Regions from separate parts of the Lysinibacillus sp. NPDC056959 genome, predicted to be linked through region 1. Evidence: predicted binding sites of a transcription regulator. Region 1 holds the regulator's gene; the other holds the start of a gene.

The links. Region 1 encodes LexA, which represses DNA repair genes until DNA is damaged. Its sites were predicted from a motif close to CGAACATATGTTCG; they were not measured.
Region 2: the regulator LexA is predicted to act here: its motif matches at 2,634-2,647, upstream of recA (recombinase RecA).

Annotation. Positions count from the first base shown of each region.
Region 1 covers NZ_JBHURE010000010.1:98,194-106,316, reverse strand. Annotated here, with positions in the region: gene ACFTQ7_RS13765 (potassium transporter) at 1-5, shown strand, start outside; gene ACFTQ7_RS13760 (prepilin peptidase) at 65-817, shown strand; gene ACFTQ7_RS13755 (gamma-glutamyl-gamma-aminobutyrate hydrolase family protein) at 906-1,628, shown strand; gene ACFTQ7_RS13750 (hypothetical protein) at 1,657-1,854, shown strand; gene lexA (transcriptional repressor LexA) at 2,125-2,742, opposite strand; gene yneA (cell division suppressor protein YneA) at 2,906-3,223, shown strand; gene ACFTQ7_RS13735 (YneB family resolvase-like protein) at 3,220-3,885, shown strand; gene ACFTQ7_RS13730 (DJ-1/PfpI family protein) at 4,189-4,728, opposite strand; partial or broken gene ACFTQ7_RS13725 (RNA-guided endonuclease InsQ/TnpB family protein) at 5,043-6,192, opposite strand; gene ACFTQ7_RS13720 (GNAT family N-acetyltransferase) at 6,841-7,338, opposite strand; gene ACFTQ7_RS13715 (DUF3021 domain-containing protein) at 7,393-7,830, opposite strand; gene ACFTQ7_RS13710 (LytTR family DNA-binding domain-containing protein) at 7,836-8,123, opposite strand, start outside.
Region 2 covers NZ_JBHURE010000001.1:31,334-39,456, forward strand. Annotated here, with positions in the region: gene rny (ribonuclease Y) at 1-498, opposite strand, end outside; gene recA (recombinase RecA) at 1,487-2,551, opposite strand; gene ACFTQ7_RS00155 (competence/damage-inducible protein A) at 2,869-4,125, opposite strand; gene pgsA (CDP-diacylglycerol--glycerol-3-phosphate 3-phosphatidyltransferase) at 4,143-4,721, opposite strand; gene ACFTQ7_RS00165 (helix-turn-helix domain-containing protein) at 4,772-5,671, opposite strand; gene ACFTQ7_RS00170 (DUF3388 domain-containing protein) at 5,711-6,493, opposite strand; gene ACFTQ7_RS00175 (DUF3243 domain-containing protein) at 6,719-6,976, opposite strand; gene ymfI (elongation factor P 5-aminopentanone reductase) at 7,022-7,750, opposite strand; gene yfmH (EF-P 5-aminopentanol modification-associated protein YfmH) at 7,747-8,123, opposite strand, start outside.

The sequences.
Region 1 (8,123 bases):
AATAGATTGATTGGCGCGCATACTTCCAATGTATGGGCGTCTATTAGTATAGGAGGAAATAAAAATGGAGATTGCTTATACAATTACAGTTTTCATATTTGGGCTCGTTTTAGGCTCATTTTTTAATGTAGTTGGTTTACGTGTGCCTCTGAAGGAGTCCATTGTGCGTCCACCCTCGCATTGCACTTCTTGTAAGAGACAGTTGACGGCATTTGATTTGGTACCTGTTTTGTCCTATGTATTTCTTGGGAGAAAATGCCGAAGCTGTGGGCAAAAAATTTCTTGGCTTTATCCATTGATGGAACTTATAACAGGCATGTTATTTACATTTGCTTATTGGAAATTAGGCTTTAGTGCAGAATTTTTTGTAGCGCTATTATTTATTTCATTATTAGTCATTATTGTCGTGTCGGATTTTGCTTATATGCTTATACCCGATAAAGTGCTATTATTCTTTTTACCATTGCTAGTTTTGGGACGCGTCATATCTCCTTTGTCTCCGTGGTGGGACAGTATAGTTGGTGCTTTGGTAGGTTTTGGCATATTATATTGTATAGCTGTCCTATCAAGAGGTGGAATGGGTGGTGGCGATATTAAATTATTCTTTTTACTTGGTCTTGTACTCGGGACAATACATGCACTTCTAACGCTATTTTTAGCTGCTGTCATTGGCATGATTGTTGGAATAGTAATGTTAAAAGTACGCGGACAGGGAAGAAAAACGCCTATACCATTCGGACCTTCTATTGCTTTAGCTGCTCTTATTATCTATTTCTATGGGGATGCGTTGATGAATTGGTATCTTGGATTTTGGTAATTAATCAGTGGGGGAGTCCTTCGATGATTAATAGTCTTCAAGCTTTTATAGGTAGTTAATGCTAGATAAAGATCATGGAGGGGATAAGATGAAACCAATTATCGGAATAACAGCCTTTGCGGAGGATGATTTGTCCTCAAGATTAAATGCTGCTTATAGCAAAAGTATAATTGAAGCTGGGGGTGTACCTCTTATAATTCCGATTGGAGTTGAAGAGGATGTAGCACAAATTTTATCGTTGACGGACGGATTATTACTATCGGGCGGACATGATGTACATCCATTTCTTTTTGGTGCAGAACCTACACCAAAGTTAGGGAAGATTCATCCGGAAAGGGATTCAGTAGAACTTTCATTGATTGAAGCGGCCTCTATTCGGAAAATGCCGATTTTCGGGATTTGTCGAGGGATTCAAATGCTGAATGTTGCATTTGGAGGCACACTCTATCAGGACATTGATAGTGAATATCATAGTAAAAAATTAATAAAGCATACGCAACAAGCGGCACGGGGCGTTGCTACACATCATGTTCATCTAACACCGGATACATTATTAACAACAATTATCGAGGAAGAAAAAATAGCGGTAAATTCATTTCATCATCAGGCAATAAACGCAGCAGCAGAAAAATTGAAAGTGGCAGCTAAATCAAGTGATGGTATCGTTGAAGCCGTAGTACACGAAGATTTACCATTTTGTCTAGCAGTACAATGGCATCCTGAAGAGCTAGCCATTGTAGGAGATGAAGCATCAAAAAAATTATTCTCTGCATTTGTAAAGGCGAGTTTGAAATTCAAGGTAGAGGCATAAAACTTTATAAGCATTACGGAATAGAATTTTGTATCAATGGCAAGATAACCTTGGTGATAAACATGAAAAAATAGATGTATGCCATAAAAGCGGCTCATCGGACGCCCCTAGGAAGCTCTGCGCGAAAGCGAAGCGTCAGCGGCAAATGTTTTCTGTAGCGAAAGCAAAGCGGCAGCAACAAATGTTTTCTGTAGCGAAAGCAAAGCGGCAGCAACAAATGTTTTAACTGTGCGAAAGCGAAGCGGCAGCAACAAATGTTTTAACTGTGCGAAAGCGAAGCGGCAGCAACAAAGCACCCGGCCGGAACGAAAATCACCCCCACGTTATGGGGATGAGCTTTTTTAAATTAACTAAAGACATTGCTAGAGGGAAGAATCCATTATACAGTGGGTTCTTTTTTAGTGTATAAAAAGGCACTCAAAAAATAAGAAAAAAGAGGTATATGCCCATTTGCGAACATAAAATCCTCTTTTTATACGTTGCTATTGAGATACTTTTAATGAACACGGCGATAAAGACCTACAACATGGCCCAAAATAGAAACTTGGTCTACGATAATTGGCTCCATTGTTGCGTTTTCAGGCTGTAAACGGAAATGACTTTTTTCCTTAAAGAAACGCTTTACTGTTGCTTCATTCTCTTCAGTCATTGCTACTACAATATCACCATTATCAGCTGTAGATTTTTGTTTAACAATAACTAAATCTCCGTCTAAAATGCCAGCTTCAATCATTGATTCACCCATAATTTCTAGCATAAATAACTGATCTTCACTTGTACCATAAATATCCGGTAGTGGGAAATATTCATCGATATTTTCAACAGCAGTTATCGGAGAACCTGCAGTAACTTTCCCAACAAGTGGGACATGTATAACATGTTGCTTTTGAATAGAATCCTCTGGCTCTAGAATTTCAATGGCACGTGGTTTAGTTGGGTCGCGTCGGATTAAGCCTTTTTGCTCCAAACGAGCTAAATGTCCATGAACTGTAGAGCTTGAAGCAAGTCCAACTGCTTCACCAATCTCACGTACAGATGGTGGATACCCCTTTGTGCGTACCTCTTCTTTAATGAAATCTAATATGGCCTCTTGTCTTTTCGAAACTTTTTTCATGATTGCTCACCTCTTTTTTCTAGTCATTCTACTTATTAGTAGTATAGCAGAATGCGAACACTTAAGCAAACATAGGTTCGAAAAGTGTTTGACAAAAACGTTTGTTCGCATTATTATAAGAACATATATTCCGAACGAACATTCTTGAAAAGGGGTTATTCACATGAACTGGTTAAAAAAAAATCCACATATTACAACTTTATTAGGAGCTTGTCTACTATTTACAGCATATCTTTTTATAACAGATCCAGGGGATGTCACATACGCAGAAATTGAAGTCGAACATGGTGATAGTTTATGGTCGTTAGCCGAACAATACCGTGGTAAAATGAAATCGGATGAATGGATTAAGCTTGTTAAGGCCGAAAATGAATTATCGAACGTACGAATTATTGCAGGTAATTCTCTAGTGATTCCAGTAGTGGGTGACGACCAACCCAATTCTATAAATTCAATTGAAATTGCGAGAAATGTAAAATGATAACAAAACAACAATCGGCTGTTGTCTATTGCCGTGTGAGTACAGAAAAAGAGACACAAAGCTCCTCATTAGAGCGACAGGAGGAGGAGTTAGTACGCTATGCTAAAGAACAGGGCTACGAAGTGAAACTTGTTTTTAAGGATAAGCATAGCGGTTATGATGTGGAACGAGAAGGATTACTAGAAATGCTCGATTTCATAAAAGAAAAAGAAGTAACAGCATTATTTGTGCAGGATGAAACACGTTTAGGACGTGGAAATGCTCGAATGGCCGTTTTGCATTTATTGCAGAAAACTGAAACTAATGTTTTCTCTATGCGAGACGCGGGACCTGTACAATTAAATGAAATGGATACGATGCTCCTAGAAATTTTAGCAATTGTAGAGGAGTACCAGCGTAGAATCCACAATGCTAAAATACGTCGTGGCATGCGTCGGGCAGTTGAAAATGGCTACCGCCCTGAAAATAATTTATCTAACCGAGGAAACCCAAACGGCCAGGAACGTAAAGATGTCCCTATAGAAGAGATCGTTAAACTCCGCAATCGAGGCTTCACATTTGAGGAAATAGCTATGACTCTTAGGGGGCTAGGCTTTGACGTAAGCAAAGCCACTGTCCATAGGAGATATCGGGAACATTTAGAGGGAAACGAAATAAAGTAACGTTTTAATCAGTGGGAGTTTTCCTACTGATTTTTTTCTTTTTAAAGGCTTTATATGAAGGTGAAGGAACGAGTAGTGACGGATAGAACAGTGAAAATGGTGGATAGAATCGGCAAAGTGACGGATAGAACAGTGAAAAACGTGGATAGAAACGCCAAAGTGGTGGATAGATTGGACATTTTGGAAATAAAATAAGAGAAGTAGCCATTTCTACCTCTCTTGCTCAATATTCTCTATAATGTTTGAAAAGCAACTTGCCATCTTTTACTGTAGTAATCTTTCATATCAATTAGAGCTATTTCGTTATTCTCGGTACCAATTTTCATCAAAAGAGAGATGTAGGGCTTTACCCACAGTAATACCAAATTGTATAAAACCTCTACCTCTTGCAGTTATGATGTTTCCATCTTGGACAACTAGGTCTTCAGAGAAATGATTAAGATCGAAGAAGTCTAATTTTCTTATAACTTCTAGCGGCAATCCAACAGTATACTTTCTGTTTTTTAATACTCCGGCTTTCGCTAAAAGAGATGGAGAACTAGAGATACTTGCAATTGTTGCTCCTTTGGCATTCGCATTACCAATAAAATCAATTAATTCTTGCTCATTTATTAGGGAAGCTATATCCATACATCCAGGTAGCAACAAGCTATCAATTTCGTCAAGATTAACTTCACTTATTTGTGTATCGGCTATACAAGATAACCCAGATTCCCCTTTGATTTTTTCAGTGTTTAACCCAACAGTAACAATGGGTTTATCTCCTTGCATTAATATAGATAATGCTACACTCAATTCATATTCACTAAATTGGGGATACAATAATATAGCGGTCTTTTTCATATAGTTCTCCCATCTATTTTAAAACGAAGATTTAGAACTCGACTTATCAGAATAACGAAAATATCTTATACCCATTCCTCATCTAAGACAGCATAGTAGTATTCATCCGATACGAAAAATATATACATTTCTTAAAAAATGTAGCCATCTCTACTGTGACACAACTTATATCTTCCGACTTTCGTATGTGTGTCTTCCTTATTCTCCGAGTCTGATTTCGCAAAAAGCTACTGCCATTTAGTATGACTCTCCAAAGGCTTAAATTCCGCAGTATCGTTGCGTACACATCTAAGGCTTAGCTTCAGTTAAATTCCTTAGATCGAGTAATTTGCTAAGGTAATGCTTGCGTTCAAATCTCTATCCAACTTTAATCCGCAAGAGCAGATAAATAATCTGTCTTTCAATCTCAAATCGATTTTGATTTGTCCACAACTAGAACAAGTTTTGAATGATGGATACCACCTGTCAGCTTCAACAAATTCAATTCCGTATTTTTGACATTTGTATTGAATTTGCCGTTTGAATTCATATAGCTTTTGCCCAGCTACCGCCTTCGCCAGATGTTTATTTCTCATCAACCCTTTTACATGTAAATGCTCCATTACAATACGAGATGGCTTGGTTTTCACAATCTCATTAGAACACTTATGTAAATGATTTGTTCGGATATCGTTAAGTCGCATATATAAATTACGGATTGCAGTGTTTTGTTTTTGAATATTTTTCATATTCTTTAAAGGTATTTTATAGGTTGGCTTTCGGTTTTTAGTATACTCTTTCGTGTTGGCCTCAAGCTTCCGAGCTAGTTGTCGTTGTTCTCGTTTCAACTTTCGCTCTAATCGTTTGACTTCTTTGGTTTTGTTGATGTTCTTTTTGAACTCACCATCAGAACAAACTGCCAATTTTTCAATACCTACATCAATTCCTAAACTTTCGCCTTTCAAATCATATGGTTCAAATTCTTGCTCATATCCGATTTAAGAACCAATTTCGTCCGTCAAATGAAATGCGTGGATTTGAATATTTATGACCTTTTTTAAGCCTAGGAAGCGCATTGCAAGTTTTCACATTGCCAATCTTTTCACCTCTAAAACCTTCATTTGTTCGTTTTAAACTTTCGTAATTTACATAAAAACTAACTTTACTTCTTCGTCTGCTTTTGAACCTTGGCTTTTCAGTCAAGCCTTCGAACCAACGCTTTCTAGCGATGTCAGCATCTTTCACCGCTTGTTTCATCACATTGCTCCCGACTTCCTTAAGCCATTTATGCGTTGTTGGTTTCAGTTCGTTATTGATTTTTTTACGAACTTCGCCCTCTTTGACTGTACGCTTCTCGTCATTATAAATACGTTCACTTTCAGCCAAGAAATAATTATAAGCCCATCTCGCAGTCCCCGCAGACTTCCAAAACAAAACCTCTTGTTCTTTAGTTGGCTTTAGTCTTATCTTTGTCGCCATTATCATTGTTTTTCACCTTGACTTGATGTACTGACTCGACAATAGCCAATGACCAACTTTTGTTTAGCAAATTTCCCAATGGACATTAATTCCATGCGTACCACCTCTCTTTCACTAGGATAAAATCTATTACCCTATTTAGAGAGGTTGTTAACATTTTTATAGTTGTATATATTTTTCTTGTTCACACGAAGGCGCAACCCTTCATGCAGTCTTTCTCTCACGAGTAGACCTCTTATGCTTTCACATAAGCGCAGACTATATCTTCATCTTATCCTCTGATAAGAGCCACATTTTTCTTCCGCCATTCGCTTGCGGTTTTACTCTCCCTCAAGGAGATAGTCGTTGAACGTCTTCCTTGTCTCATGAGAGATTTAGGAGTTTCGCTGCTAAACATCCATTGCCAAAGCACTTAGCGCCACCGTTTTCCGTTGTCACGATGATCCTTTACGGACACTGAGTGATTTTTTTCAGCTTATGCCATCCTTGTTGTTTTTTCTGCTTTCGCACCGTTACGTCTGCCGTTTCCAGCTCCACTTTGGTCACAAGGCTTTAGGAGTTAAAAGCAATTAACGTGGAGTTCGCACCAATCGCTTGATACGAAGGGTATTCTGTTATAAATCTATGTTTCTATACAGATTTGTATAGTTTTATTTAAATTCGTCGTAACAGTTTAGTTACCCACCACTCATCTTTATTTGGAATACATTTTTTAAAATAACCCTCGCGTCTCATGCCGATTTTCTCCATCACTTTATAGGATGGGATATTTTCCGGCTGGCAAGTTGCAATAATTCTATGCAGTTTCATTTCTTTAAATCCATAGTCCAGTACAGCTTTTGCTGCTTCTGAGGCGTATCCATTGTTGTAATAGCTCGGATTCAATACCCAGCCAATTTCGTACGTATGATCACCAAAGTATTGATGGAAAACAATATGGCCAATAACAAAATTTTCACTTAGTAAAATAATAGGGAAGTGTTTTGCTTTTTCACCGCTATTTTCTGAAACAAACTTTTTTGCTTGCTCCTCATTAAAAACGCCCTCTGGAATATACTTCATCACAGTTGGATTTGAAGTATATTCATAGACAGCTTGCCAATCTTGAACTTCGAATTCTCTTATTAATAGTCTGTTCGTTTTGATAAACATTTCATTTTCCCCCTTGTATGAAATTTCACATTAGTTTCTTCTCTTAATAAAAAATTATAGGATATTATTTTTATTTATTAGCTCATCAATCTTTTTATTCATTTTTTTCACTTCAGATTGGTTATATAAATAAAATAACAGCCAAATAAGAGTAAAGAGCAAAACACTAATAAATAGCATTAACAAAGTTATTGCTAGAGATGATGTTGGAAGCCAACTTAAAGATAGCGCAACAACAATAAAAGTACCTATAGAAATTGCAAAATGGATAGCTGTTTGTAGTAAAAACGTTAAACGTTCTACTTGGTAAATATCGGATGGTAATACACAAGCTAGTCCCACAATAATTGAACCTAGAGCCTGATATATAAAATCAGCCGTAATAGCTTCCAAAAAAATATCTCCAAAAATCCAAGAACCAAAAAGATTAATCAAAACAAAAACTGTACACCCCATACTTACACCAAACGCTACATTTTTTAAAAAATGCATATATCTTAAACCCCCAAACGCTTTTTAAATTGCTTTCGATAATTACGAGAAATAATTTCTTTGATTCCTAGAACTAGCTCAATTTCCATTGTTCCATTAAATGAAGCTTCGATATTTTTAACTTTTGCTAGATTAATAATTGCAGATTTAGAAATCCGAATAAAATTATTCCCTAATTGTCTCTCTAATTCATATAAAGGTTTATTTAAAATGAGACGATTATCAGCTTCATCATATAAAGCTAATTCTCTTCCTTCCGTTCGAATAACAATTATTGAATTTGGATCAATGAT
Region 2 (8,123 bases), on a different contig from region 1:
TAGCTCTTTTTCTACTTCTCCTAAGATAATAGCTTTTGCTTCATCTCTAGTTAAAGCCGAAACTCTTTCTAGCTCTGTTTTTTGCGAGGCAACGAGCTCGTCCACTTTGCTTTCCATCTGTTCAATATGCTGTTGTCTTTCGCTTAGAGCTTGTTCTTTACGCTCTAAACTTGCTTCTCTCTTATTTAGAGCATCATCTTTGCGATCAAGATTCTCTTCTCTTTGCAATAAACGGTTCTCTTGTTTCTGAAGCTCAGAACGACGTTCACGAATGTCATTTTCTGCTTCAGTACGAAATTTGTGAGTTTCATCTTTGGCTTCAAGTAGTGCTTCTTTCTTCAATGCCTCCGCTTCTCGTTTTCCTTCTTCAACGATTGTTTCAGCGACATGTTTAGCACCAGTGATTTTTGAGTCATTCACTTTTTTCATGTAGATATAGCTAACAGCGGCACCAACGATGAGTCCAAGCAAAGCGGAGATGATAGTAATTGCATCCATATGAACACCTCCTCTTGCTATTTGGGTAATACAGTTTCAGTCGGCGCATACATTCATTTCACCTTGGCATAATTATGTCCCGGATTTTGAATTGTGTTCAAGTATGCACGAGGACCGAAACGATGTCGGTCATTCGGTAAAGTCACTGGACGTGGTGTTTTACCTATGCAAATTAGTTAGCCGTTTTCGCAGGATGCGAAGCTTTAAGGCGAACGTTCTTATGCATCATTGTCTGTTCAAAATCTTGCCATTTGCCAGAGGCTTCAACTTCATTTACGAGATCTTTAAAAGCCTTTCCAAAATGAAGTCAAAATGTAATGTACTGCCTATTTAAAGTCATAATTCAGAAATTATACATATTTAATTGTATAGCTAGCCTCAAGCTCTGTCAAGGATAGTCGGGCATCTGTTCGCCTTTCAAAAGAAAAAAAGTCAGTCATATCCATTAGGAGAATTAATTACCTATTACTTTTACACTAACGTTAAATTTACTTTTTCATATTCATACGTAGAAGCAGTACTTAGGAAGTATTATTTTCTTTTGGTGGAAGCTATTTATTCCCGATGCTATATCAAATTTACGGTGAGGAAAATATGATCCCCACTTCCCTTTATGACGTTCAATCTATCACTTCTTTTATTCTATCCTTCGGTACCTCTTCTTATTGCCGACTCATTGCTCAATTGCCTTCATCACTAAATATATGGATATCCTAACAAATATTATACAACCACATTCACCAGTATGTGTAAAGAACAAATGCGCAAAAGCGCTCGTTTACATCCGACAAGCGCTGGAGAGTCCGAAGCAAAAGTAAACGCTCCATCACTTCTGCCCGAGGAATCGAAGCGACCTCGAGGATGTAGCGTTTTTGCCTAGACGCCGACTATGCTTTAGTTTATCCACAGGCAAAAAATCTATAGTTTCCTTAAAAAATAAAAAAAATGCATTGCTCTCACTATAAAGAGTGGGAACAATGCATTTATATTATTCATCTTCAAGAAGAAGCTTTAATTCATCATCCATATCTTCCTCTTCATCATGCGCAGCAATTGTATAAGATGAAGATGCAATACCGTAAGAAGCACGGATTTTATTTGCGATGTCGTCAAGCACTGCTGGATTTTCTTTTAAATACTGTTTAGCATTTTCACGACCTTGACCTAGGCGCTCATCACCGTAAGCGTACCAAGAACCGCTTTTTTGAACAATGTCTAGTTCAACACCTAAATCGACTGTTTCGCCCTCTTTTGAAATTCCTTCACCGTACATAATGTCAACTTCAGCTGTACGGAATGGTGGTGCTACTTTGTTTTTCACAATTTTAATTTTTGTACGGTTACCCATAATGTCATTGCCTTGTTTAATAGCTTCTGCACGACGTACTTCTAAGCGAACGGAGCTATAGAATTTAAGTGCACGTCCACCAGGTGTTGTTTCTGGGTTTCCGAACATAACACCAATTTTTTCACGTATTTGGTTAATGAAAATAGCAATTGTTTTTGATTTATTGATAGCACCTGAAAGTTTACGTAAGGCCTGAGACATTAAACGCGCTTGTAAACCAACATGCGAATCACCCATATCTCCTTCGATTTCCGCTTTCGGAACTAATGCTGCTACTGAGTCAATAACGATGATATCGATAGCACCACTACGTACTAATGCTTCTGCGATTTCAAGCGCCTGTTCTCCTGTATCTGGTTGAGATAATAAAAGCTCATCAATATTGACACCCAATTTTTGTGCATATATTGGATCTAATGCATGCTCAGCATCGATAAACGCTGCTTGTCCACCATTTGCCTGAACCTCTGCAATGGCATGAAGTGCAACCGTTGTTTTACCTGATGATTCAGGGCCGTATACTTCAATAATACGTCCACGTGGATAACCACCTACACCTAATGCAGCATCAAGTGCTAGCGAACCACTTGAAGATGTAGCAATTTCTAAATCCGTCTTTTCGCCAAGTTTCATGATAGAACCTTTACCAAAGTTCTTTTCAATTTGTTTTAACGCCTGTTCTAAGGCTGCTTTACGATCACTCATTCATTTTCCTCCTTCGAAAACTGTTCACTGTTTTTCTCTATCTCTACTATACTTGTTTTTAAGAGAAGACGCAAGAAAAAAGCGAACGTTTATTCGTTTTTCTTCAAAATAAAAATTTGGGTAACTTTCCATTACCCAAATTTCTATTTTCAACTATATTATGGACCATCACCAAAACGTGTGGTTGATTTTCGTTCCGGCTGGGCGCCTTCCTAGGGGCGTCCAGTCTCCACTCAACTTATTTACATAGTAGACATTTTAACAAAAGTCATCCGCAACTTTTGGTGATGAACCTATATTATGCCGGGGCAAATTAATTAACGTTTTTTAAAGCCTCTTTCTTCTAAAAGCTGCATTAAATAATGACAAGTAAATTTCGCAGCCCGCAGTCGATTTGTATTACGCATGCCCGATAAATGAAGTAAGTACGTGATTGGTTTCTCATCACCAATTGCGATACCAATCCAAACCGTCCCTACTGGTTGATGATCATGGGCTGTAGGACCTGCTGCACCTGTTAATCCAATACCAATATTAGTATCAAATTTTTCACGTACAGCGCTAGCCATAGCTGCTGCACATTCACTGCTTACAATCCCATGTGTAGTTAATAATTCTTTAGAAATACCGAGCTGCTTTATTTTAGCCTCTTCTGTATACGTAACAACGCCACCAACTAGGGCATCCCCAACACCTGGTATTTCTGCAAGCTCAGACTGAAATAATCCCGCTGTTAAACTTTCTGCCGCAGAAATTGTTAACTGATTATCTAGTAACATTTCTACTGTTTTAGAGGCTAGAGAATCATCATCTATACCGTATTGATAGTCACCTACAAGCGCTTGGATCTCTGCTACCTTTGCAGCAATAAGCTGCTGTGCTTCTTGCTCCGTTTCTGCCTTGGCAGTCACACGCAGTGTAACTTCGCCGTCAGAAGCAAGTGGCGCAACAGTTGGGTTTGTTTGCGAATCTAAAATGGCTTGGACACGTACTTCAAGCTCTGCCTCTCCAATGCCATAAAAACGCATAACATGCGATAGTATAACCCCTCCAGCATTTAACATCGCACTAAGCTTTGGCTTTGCTTCAAACTGGAACATCGGCTCAAGCTCTTTAGGTGGCCCCGGAAGCAAAATATAAGTACGCTCATCTTTCGTTAGTATCATACCAGGTGCCATACCATGATGGTTTGCAAGCACCTCACTACCTGCTAATATTAAAGCCTGCTTACGATTATTGTCCGTCATTGGACGTCCTCGCTTTGCAAAAAATTGCTCAATATATGTCAGCGCGATATCGTCAAATTCAAGAGTAACGCCAAGATGATGAGCAATCGTTTCCTTTGTTAAATCATCCTTCGTAGGTCCAAGCCCACCAGAAAAAATGATTAAATCAGCACGAGACTCTGCAATGGAAATAGCTTCTTCTAAACGTTGTGCATTATCTCCAACTACAGTGTGATAATACACATTTATCCCTAATTCGGACAACTGACTAGAAATAAACTTTGCATTTGTGTTCGAAATCTGACCAAGCAATAACTCTGAGCCAACTGCAAGAATTTCAGCATTCATGATCCTCAAGACCTCTCTTATTTAGAATCGAGTAAGGCACGTCGATTTAGATAGAAATAATCCCATCCAGACCATAGTGTAAAGAACAATGCAATATATAACATAATTGTATCAAACGGAATACCAATAAGTGTAAATATTGTATTGTGTAAAAGTGCTGCTCCGATGGCCACAATTTGGGCCCACGTTTTAATTTTACCAAGCTGGTTGGCCGCAACAACTTCTCCTTCACCTGCCAATATTAAACGAAGACCAGTTACTGCAAACTCACGGCTAATAATTATAATTATTATCCATGCAGGCGCCATAGTAAGCTCTACCATTAAAATAAAAGCTGCTGAAACTAGTAATTTGTCAGCAAGTGGGTCTAAAAATTTACCAAATGTTGTCACAAGATTATACTTACGTGCGTAATAACCATCCACCCAATCAGTCGCTGAAGCAAAAATAAAAATAAGTGCACCTACAAAATGATGAACAGGCATATCCGCACCGAATAGTGACATTGTTCCCCAGCCAAAATCAAACATCATAACAATGACAAAGAACGGAATAAGTAAGATTCGAGAGATGGTAATTTTATTTGGAATGTTCATTTTTCTAACACCTTTCATGATGAAAGAAAGTAGTCATCACTAGATGACTACTATTCTTTATTGAAATTGATGACGATGTTTTGCGTTACAGCTTGCTGTGCATACGTTAAAGGCTCGTCATTAATGTATACCTTGGCTTGCGTTGAATTACCTAAACGGATACGAGCATAATTTTGAGATGTTGCGTCAAATTCTACTACTTCTCCTGCATTATATACACGAGTATCTGTTAGTATTTCTTGTTGCTGTTGGTCTCGAATACCGATAAATGTAGGACCTGATACTTCGATACGTATTTTAAATGTATCTGCACCTGTTAACGTATATGAAGTTGTAGCACCATCCGCTTCAACAGTCCCTGCTGAAATCGATTGCTTAACCTCTTCAGTTTCGTCAGGTGTTTCCTTTGCTGAATCTGTTGACTCTTGTTTGTCATTTGATTGAGCTTTTTTATTTTCTTTTTCTTTATCTTTTTCTGTATCTATAGGTTTTGCTTTTGTATCGTATTGCATTTCTGGAGGCGTCTCATCTCCAGCATTCGGTACTGCACTATTTTTAGACTGCATGAGTACCCAAATTACTACAATAATGACAATGATAAATAAACCAACGATTATTTTCGGCATTGCCTCCATCATTTTAGTAGAAGGGCCTTTTGAAATTTTTCTTCTACTTGGACTATTCGTCATCGATTGACTTACTTGATTGTTTGAAGTACCTGGTAGCTCACTTTTATACGTTTCTAAAATTTCCTCTGCGTTCAAATCAACGGCGTCAGCATATTGTTTGATAAAAGCTCGTACATAAAATGAACCAGGCATGATCGAATAATTGCCCTCTTCAATACCTATTAAATAACGCTTTTGTATTTTCGTTATTTCTTGTAAATCGTCTAAACTGTAGCCTTTAGACAGTCTCGCCTCTTTCAGTCGAGTCCCTAATTCTGCCACTCAAAACACCTACTTTAACATCAATTTAAAAATTAAATCCTAAAATCCTCCAAATGAATTGGATTCGGACATCATATGGTTTTTTTCCATTATTTCATACGTAATTTCTTCATCTGGGTGATGACGTAATTCAATGATATAATCAAAATCCTCTATCCTATAATCTGAATGCTGAACAAACATGTCTGGATGCTCGACGACCTTTATGGAAGGCATATTCATCATTTCACGCACTAGTTGTAAATGCCGCTCATCAGATGAACGACGTGTTACAATGCCATCTAATATAAAAATATTATTGTCACTGAATTCATCACCTGCGAGTTTATTGCGAACAGTCTGCTTAATCATTGTAGATGATAAAAAAATCCATTTTTTATTGGCACATACACTAGCCGCTACAATCGATTCAGTTTTTCCAACTCGAGGCATTCCACGTATTCCTATGAGCTTATGCCCTTCTTTTTTAAATAGCTCAGCCATAAAGTCAACTAAAATACCAAGTTCATCTCGGACGAAGCGGAAGGTATTTTTTTCATCTGCATCTCGAGGAATATAATGACCGTGCCTTATGGCTAAACGATCACGGAGTTTTGGTTGTCGAAATTTGGTTACGTTAATATGTTCCATTGTCGAAACAATTGTACGAAAACGCTCAATTGTCTCATCGTTGTCTGTATGCACTAACATACCACGTCGATCCTCATCGACACCATTTATTGAAATAATATTGACACGAAGCATCCCTAAAAGTGAAGCAATATCTCCTAATAATCCAGGGCGATTCACCTGAATTTCATATTCAAAGTACCAATCGCTCAAACACACTCGTTCCCTTCCTATTAGTTAACGTAAAAAATCCCTTATAAGTTCCATCATAGCTGATTTTTTATGTAATGGAAAGTTAGAATACATGGAATTATAGCGTTATTTTTAAAAACTTACTATTTTTTTTTTGAACATCCTAAATAGGCTTACATACGTTCCCTTTTCTATATAGAAATTGCTTTTTTAAATAGAAAAAAGAGGAGATCACTCTCCTCTTTTTTACTGTACAGGTTTATTTTGCACAAGTTTAACGACACAATTCGCCAGTGCGTGTTTTTCTTCTTCAGAGGCAACGCCCCATAAATCCGACAGCACTCGTTCTTGTTCATTTTTAGGATCGACATTTGTCGCCAAATATTCTCCAATTTGTACAGCAGCTTGTTGAATCATTTGCGATGGCACACCGCTAGATTCTGCTCGCATAACATTTTGACCTAAAAACGATGTCCATTTATGCCAGTTCTCTAAGATAGTCATACTGTTCCTCCTCCTTTACACATGTAGTATGTGCAAAAAAGAACATTATATGTACCAACCACCGTTTAATCGAATTACTTGTCCCGTTACATAATCTGCATTTCCAGAAAGGTAGAAGCGCACCATTTTAGCAACATCCGTTGTTTGTCCAGCTATCCCTAGCGGAATGTCCTCTAAAATATAGTCAAGCTCCTCTTCACTTAAATGACTGTTCATCGAGGTATTTATAAAGCCAGGTGCAATGGCATTAACACGAATACGTGACAGTGCCGCTTCTTTCGCATATGACTTTACAAAAGCATGTTGGGCGCCCTTCACAGTTGCGTATAGAGCTTCACCAGCCGATCCAGCCTCTCCCCAAATCGAACCGATAAAAAGTACATAGCTGACATCATGAGCACGAAGCTTTGATGACAGCAATGCCGTCAGACGCATTGGGTTTTGCACATGGACACGCCATAATGCATCCATATCCTCCACAGTAGTATCTTCAAGTAGAGAATAATGCGCTTGACCATTTGCAAAAACAATTGCTTGCACATTAAAAATTTGCGCTGCTAGTAATTGTGCCCCGGATGCTTTCGAAAAATCTCCCTGCACAAGCATAAATTCCTGTGCAGGGAAATTTTCTGAAAGAGAGTGGTATAAAGCCTGTGCTGCTTTTTCATTGTTTGAAAAGTGTATGTAGATGGACCAGCCGTCTTCTGCCAGACTCTGACAAATAGCACGACCAATCTCACCCGATGCACCTAACACGAGGGCAAACTTTTTCACTGTTCGCCCTTCTCTGTAGGTAAAATTTTAAAGACAGTTTGTTGTGATTCACCTTGAATTGAAGAAAATGCTTTTTGCAAATCTTCAATCGTTAGTTCTTCTAGCACAGGTACAACATCGAACAAATTCATCTCATTAAACGAATAACGTGTAAATTGGTTGGCGATGAATTCAATAGAGTTCAGCGCACGTAGGAAGAAACCAATTTTTTTACGTTTCACTCGTTCTAAATCGGCACTTTCAAATTGTGCATATCCTTCATACTTTGCCAATTCTTCTTTAATAGCTTTCTCTAATCCAGCCGGGTCTGCAGAATCCGAGCCAATCATAGCAAAACCAAAGCCGTTTTCTAACGTGAAATCAAATGCATACG